Regions from separate parts of the Sphingobacterium sp. MYb382 genome, predicted to be linked through region 2. Evidence: riboswitches for the same ligand, from Rfam matches in the RefSeq annotation. Region 2 holds a riboswitch; each other region holds the start of a gene.
The links. A riboswitch is a leader RNA that binds a small molecule or an ion and turns the genes downstream of it on or off. The one in region 2 is predicted to bind S-adenosylmethionine.
Positions count from the first base shown of each region.

Region 1: another riboswitch for S-adenosylmethionine. It lies ahead of metF (methylenetetrahydrofolate reductase [NAD(P)H]); the one in region 2 lies ahead of WH223_RS05455 (5-oxoprolinase).
Region 3: another riboswitch for S-adenosylmethionine. It lies ahead of metE (5-methyltetrahydropteroyltriglutamate--homocysteine S-methyltransferase); the one in region 2 lies ahead of WH223_RS05455 (5-oxoprolinase).

Region 1 is NZ_JBBGZT010000026.1:117,026-119,227, forward strand. Features, by position in the region: gene WH223_RS14210 (AGE family epimerase/isomerase) at 1-3, shown strand, start outside; gene metF (methylenetetrahydrofolate reductase [NAD(P)H]) at 143-1,099, opposite strand; SAM riboswitch class I at 1,152-1,260, opposite strand; gene rimM (ribosome maturation factor RimM) at 1,391-1,918, opposite strand; gene WH223_RS14225 (30S ribosomal protein S16) at 2,031-2,202, opposite strand, start outside.
Region 2 is NZ_JBBGZT010000012.1:55,199-57,400, forward strand. Features, by position in the region: gene WH223_RS05450 (ABC-F family ATP-binding cassette domain-containing protein) at 1-1,120, shown strand, start outside; SAM-I-IV-variant riboswitch at 1,240-1,333, shown strand; gene WH223_RS05455 (5-oxoprolinase) at 1,404-1,667, shown strand; gene WH223_RS05460 (DUF2891 domain-containing protein) at 1,664-2,202, opposite strand, start outside.
Region 3 is NZ_JBBGZT010000019.1:6,508-8,709, forward strand. Features, by position in the region: gene metE (5-methyltetrahydropteroyltriglutamate--homocysteine S-methyltransferase) at 1-1,194, opposite strand, end outside; SAM riboswitch class I at 1,266-1,367, opposite strand; gene WH223_RS07985 (ASCH domain-containing protein) at 1,478-1,888, opposite strand; gene WH223_RS07990 (GNAT family N-acetyltransferase) at 1,928-2,202, shown strand, end outside.

The DNA of each region.
Region 1 (2,202 bases), on a different contig from region 2:
TAGTAGAAACCTTTCTTATCCAGGAGTCTGTTTTTCTCATCTTAAGCAGGCTCCTTTTGTTGTTTATGGGGGAACAACAAGCGGCGATCCTAGAAGGTTTATTTAATGTAAAAGTCCGAGCAAGCTCGGACTTTTTTATTTTTTAAGCTAAGCGTTCAACAATCTTTTTAGTAGGACCAGGGTTACTCATCGTATAGAAGTGTAAAACAGGAGCTCCAAATTCTATCAGTTCCTTACACTGCTGTACTAACCAGTCTTCACCTACTTTGCGTACATCAGCATTGGTCTTGCACGCATCAACAGCCTCACTCAGTTCTTCTGGAATGTCCAAATGGAAGATTTTAGGAAGGGCGATAAGTTGTTTTTTGGTGGTTAGCGGTTTAAGTCCTGGAATAATAGGAACATGAATATCGTTCTCTCGACATTTGTTGACGAACTCCTTATATTTCTCGACATTATAGAACATCTGTGTAACAATAAACTCAGCGCCCATCTCTACTTTCTTCTTTAACCATTTGAAATCCGTATTGAAGTTGGGAGCCTCAAAGTGTTTCTCTGGATAGCCAGCAACACCGATACAGAAATCAGTCTTCTCGGAGCTCTCAATATCTTCGTGTAGGTATTTACCTTGATTCATATCGACCACCTGTTGTAGCAGGTCGGTCGCAAAAGCATGACCTCCAGGCGTCGGGATAAAGTCGGCATCGCCTTTACGCGCATCACCACGTAGCACCAATACGTTATCAATACCCAAGAAGTTGAGGTCGATTAAAGCATTTTCTGTTTCCTCTTTGGTGAAACCACCACAAATTAAATGCGGAACAGCATCGACTTTATACTTACTCATAATAGCCGCGCAAATAGCTACCGTTCCTGGGCGCTTTCTATAGGCTACACGCTCTAACAATCCACTGTCATGCTGTTTGTATAGGTAATCCTCGCGGTGGTAAGTTACATCGATAAATGGCGGTTTAAACTCCATAAGTTCATCCATTGTTTTAAAGATGCTTTGTATTCCTTGCCCTTTTGCAGGAGGTAGCAATTCAAAAGAAAATAATGTCTTACCTTTTGCGTTCTTGATATGATCAACGATCTTCATAAAATATTGGGTTTTAGGCTTAGAGAAAACGCACAGGATATTGTGTTTCTTCAGCTTATCTTTCTCCATTTTTTATGTTCGGAGTAGAATGCAGCACCTTGACCAGTGTCAGGTTGCTAAGGCTTCAGCGGGTCTAGTCCCTCTGCCTTTCTCTATAAGCGACCGCTAATATCGTTAATAGAAGTATAAAAACAAAATAAAAGCGACCTTTTGAGTCGCTTTTTAATCGTGTATAGCAAAACCTTTGGCTACGAGGAGCTAAGGGGCTGATGTGTGTCGGCTTAAGGACCTTTATACCTCGCGGTACAAGTCCACCAGTCCTTCCGGTAGGTTGACCACCAATACTTGCTCTTCAGGGTCAATACCAACGATTAAGTCATCGTTCAACGGAAATAGAAGTTCTTTTTCTTCAAACGCTACCGTTGCCATAAATTGCTGCGGCATCTCCTGAACATGTATTAACTCACCAATTTCGCCTTCTTGCTCATCGATTACTAAGTAACCCACTAAATCGGTGTAACGGAAATCATCAGGATCGCGTTCAGGCATCTTATCTAAGGATAGGTATACCTTCTTCTTGATTAAAGGCTGTGCTTTATCGATATGGTCTACATCCTCCAAGTTTAAGTAGGCTGTACTATTTTTCTGAATTTTAAGGCCATCTACAAAATAAGGAACGAGCTTCTTATTCATCTCAACAAATAAGACATCAAAGTCTAAGTCAAGGTAGTCTTCAAACTCAAAGAAGAGCTGCATTTCTCCTTTTAGTCCTCTTGTTTTGGTGATATAGCCAATATAAAAACTTTCTTCTATGGTCATTATGCAATGATAATTAGGATGCTATGAAATCTAAATAGCAACGTATTTCTGTAGGAATGAGAAAGCCGATTCCAACAGGAATCGGCTTTCTTGAATCTGTATGAATAGTTAATTATCCTTCAGTTTCTTCAGTGCTTTCAGCAGCTTCAGTGTTTTCTGTAGCTTCTACTACTTCAGCAACAGGAGCATTTTTCGCTGCGATTGCCGCTGCTCTATCTGCTTTTTTCTTCGCTTCAGCAGCTAATGCTACTTTCTTAGTTTCTTCTTTAGTAGAAGTTAAACCA
Region 2 (2,202 bases):
TCAAGCTAAGTTTGTACTGATGGATGAACCCAGCAACCACCTAGATACAGCAGGAAGGCAGTTGCTGTACGACTTCATTCAGCATAGCCCTTTAACCCTATTGGTTGTCAGCCATGACCGCACACTGCTCAACTTGCTAGACACCATGTATGAGCTCAGCAAAGTGGGTATTAAAACCTATGGGGGCAACTACGACTTCTACGCCGAGCAAAAGGGAATTGCCGAAGGAGCGCTCCACGACCATATCCATGCCCAAGAAAAAGAACTGCGCAAAGCACGAGAGAAAGAGAGACAGGTAAATGAGCGTCAACAGAAATTAGACAACAGAGGAAGCAAAAAACAGCTGAAGGCTGGTGTATCACGCATCATGATGAACACCCTACGCAATCAAGCAGAGCAAAGTTCGGCCAAAAATAAACAGGTACATCAAGATAAGATAGGTACCATCAGCAGGGAGCTCACAGAACTACGAGGACAGCGCCCAGAAATAGACAAGATGAAGTTTGATTTTACCACCACCACCCTACATCAGGGCAAGGTATTATTCAGCCTTCAAGCGGTCAACTACAGCTACGGAAGCGAAAGCCTATGGTCAGAAAACCATAGCCTACAAATAAATAGCGGCGAGCGCATAGCTTTAACGGGAGGCAATGGCTCTGGCAAAACAACACTTATTCAGCTGTTGCTTGGCCAATTGTCGCCTAGCACAGGAGTAATCACAAAAGCGGCTATACAGTCCGTTTACATTGACCAAGACTACTCCCTACTGGAAAATCAACTCAGCGTCTATGAGCAAGCCGAATATTTTAACAATGGCTCCTTAGCAGAGCACGATATCAAAATTAGGCTTGACAGGTTTCTGTTCAGCAAAGAAACATGGACCAAGCGTTGCGATGCCCTCAGTGGTGGCGAGCGTATGCGCCTAGCACTATGCTGCCTAACCATCAGCAGCCAAGCGCCAGACCTCATCGTTTTGGATGAACCCACGAATAACCTGGACCTACAAAACATAGGTATCCTAACTTCTGCCTTGCAGCAATACCAAGGAACGCTACTCGTTGTTTCCCACGATGCTACATTTTTAGCAGAAATAGGTATCAACCGCTGGATAAACCTTTAGCAAATAAGAAAATAACGAAGAAAAAATAAGCGATGTAATATCCGAAAAAACATATTTTTCGTAAAAATTAATATTTTATCAATTTTAATTTTGCAATTCAAAATTAATCTACTACATTTGTAGAGTATTCAGAATTGCCGAAGCAATACCAACCGAGTGAAGACACCGCGGTGGTAAAATAATACGGGTATCACACCAAAATAAACGTGCTATCACGCTTGTTTTCAAAACCCTTGATTTTCTGGATGCAATTTATGGTTAAACGTTTTTAATACTAAATTGTATGTCAACATCAACAAATCCATTAGCAAGTCACCTGTCTGAGCAGTTCAACCGCTACAGCATACATGAGCTTATTAGCATCAACAATGATATCGTGGAAAACAAAATATGGGGCGCCCAGCGCCCCATATTCCGCAACGCAGTACTTACTGCATTGGCCAAAAAAGGTATTGATTTATCTCCTATTATTTCTAAAGAAGATGGTTTCAGTGTCATTCAGATTGTGAAAGTAAAGCTGGAGAACAACAGCTTAATACCGGCTTAAGGGTTCGACAGAGCGAGCAAGGCAAAAGAGCCTAGCCAGTGGCTACCCATATAGTCGTCGTTACTGATATTTTTTAGGGAGAAGTCGATATGTTTATTTCCTAAATCGACCAAGTCGTTATGCAAGCGCGGTATCGCTTTTGCGATGCCATACAAGCAGTGCGCACGGCTGAAGTTTAAGCCATCCAGGTGCACCAACTTACCATCGGTACGGTCGCTCACCAAAGCAGGCTGCAAAAATCCAGCTCCTTTTTCAAAAAGAACAGGTAGAAAATCGGCTAGCCAAGGTTCATACTTATCTTGAGGCAAGATACGGCTCATCAGATAAGCCTCTTCCAAACATGGCGAAAGAAAATCAGAACCACTAGGCTCATAAGCAAGGTTACAATTTTCATCTTTAGCAAAGAAGCGTTCGCTATTCACTTTAATAGCGTTTAGCAAATCATGGTCGCCCACTTTCAGCGCATAATCATACATCAGCGATAAGCTAAAAGCCGTATTATCATGCTGACCAGTACGAATCGGATAAACCAATT
Region 3 (2,202 bases), on a different contig from region 2:
ACGGCGTTTTTCTGCTGCATCTTTGTTAGCTTCGAAACGTTCGGTAGTTTTAGCATCAACTTCGCCATCAGCTAAGATTGCTAAGTCTTTTACTTCCGCTAATTTTTGCTTAGCGAATGCTAACCAGTTTTTAACTTCAGCAGGTAGTGACTCTTCGTTATCTTCATTTTCCAAATCAAATGGAACATGTAATAAAGAAGATGATGGAGCAACCCATACACGGTCAGCACCTAAAGCATCTACTGCTTTTTTAATTTGTCCTAACGATTTCTCGTAGTCATTCTTCCAAATGTTACGTCCTTCAACAACACCTAATGAAAGTGTTAAAGAAGCAGGAACTTTAGCAAGAACAGTATCTAATTGATTTTCTCCACGTACCAAGTCAAGGTGTAAAGCATGAACAGGAAGGTTCAACGCTACTTCCTCGTTGTCGCGAAGAGCTTCGAAATAAGTTGCAACGATTAATTTGACACCTTTAGCTGCTGCTGCAAGTTTTTCGAAAACACGTGCATATAAAGCTTTGGTTGCCGCGTCGATATCTAAAGCTAAGAAAGGCTCATCGATTTGCACGTGCTGTGCTCCTGCTGCTGCCAATTTGCTTAAGATCTCTTCGTAAACAGGTAATAAATTATCGATAAGATCAATACGGTTGAAACCTGTTTCTTTTTCTTTACCTAATAAAAGGTAAGTGATAGGGCCTACTAATACTGGTTTTGTTTCAATACCAATAGCTTTAGCCTCATTGTATTCGTTTAAGAATTTCTCTGAAGTAAGTTTAAATTCTTGGTTTTTAGTAAACTCAGGAACGATATAGTGGTAGTTAGTATCGAACCATTTTGTCATTTCCATTGCTGTAACGTCAACGCCACCTTCTTGGAAACCACGTGCCATCGCGAAGTATAAATCTAAATTATACTGACGATCGATTTTGTCTAATAAAGAGCTGTAACGCGCTGGGATAGCACCTACAGTAAGTGATAAGTCTAATACTTGATCATAAAACGAGAAGTCGTTTGAAGGAATCAAATCGATGCCAGCATCCTTTTGAGTCTTCCAGTTGCCTTCACGGATTTTAAGTCCAGCTTGCAATAATTCTTCCGCGCTGATTTTTTTTGCCCAATAAGCTTCATTGGCTTTTTTCAATTCGCGGAAAGCTCCCACGCGTGGGTAACCTAAATTGTTTGTTAATAACATAAATTCTACTTGTTAAAATCTCATCCTAAAACTATTGCTTGAAGAGAAGGCCACACAGGAGCGGTGACTTCGGCTTATCTTTCCCTAATTAAAGAGTAGAATGTAGCACCTTGTCTAGTGACAGGTTGCCAAGGCTTCATCGGGTCTATTCCCTCTGCCTTTCTCTATAAGCGACGCTAAGGTATGGCTTAGTTTTGAAATTTCAAAACAAATCGACAGAAATCATTAAAATTCTTTATTAATTGGGCTATGGTTTCATAATATTCATAAACGATTCTATATCCTAGATAGGTTTAAGGCCATATTTTTGCATCTCCTTGCTGTAATAGTGCCAATGTTCTTTTTTCCAATAGGCCAAACTTTTGTCACCCTCTCCTTCTATCGCGGCATAGTCGGCATCGATGGCATTAAATGGTAGAACCTCCACTTTTGTCGTTCTTACGATGGCTTTCGGTTCGCCCGCCCAGTTTGTAACAATAGCCACATCGCCAGGCTTGGGCAGTACTTCGTTATGAGTTTCAAACCACCAACGTGACGGAGAAGTTGCCTGTTTAATTTTACAACGCACCAATTCGGCACATTCGTCGGCGACGGCTTTATTATCACCATAGTAATAATGCATAGGCATTTCACTATCTTGGAAAGCGAGATTGGCTGCTTGAAAAGATTTCCAGTAGATTTCAATTGGGTTCATGCTATGAAAATAGTATTTTTATTAAAAACAACACTAAATATGATTCATTTACAGCAAACAAAGGCTAACTCTTCTGATTTCGCAGTCCTTATCGACCAACTTAATCTTTATCTCCACAGTATTAACGGTGAAAGTGACGCTTTTTTTAAGCAACACAATCAAGTAGACTTGAATATGCTGGTTATTATCGCTTACGCGGATGAAAAAGCGGTCGGCTGTGGTGCTTTTAAAGTAATAAACGACCAATACGTCGAAATAAAAAGAATGTTTATCCTTCCAGAATACCGAAAAAAGGGAATTGCTAGTACATTATT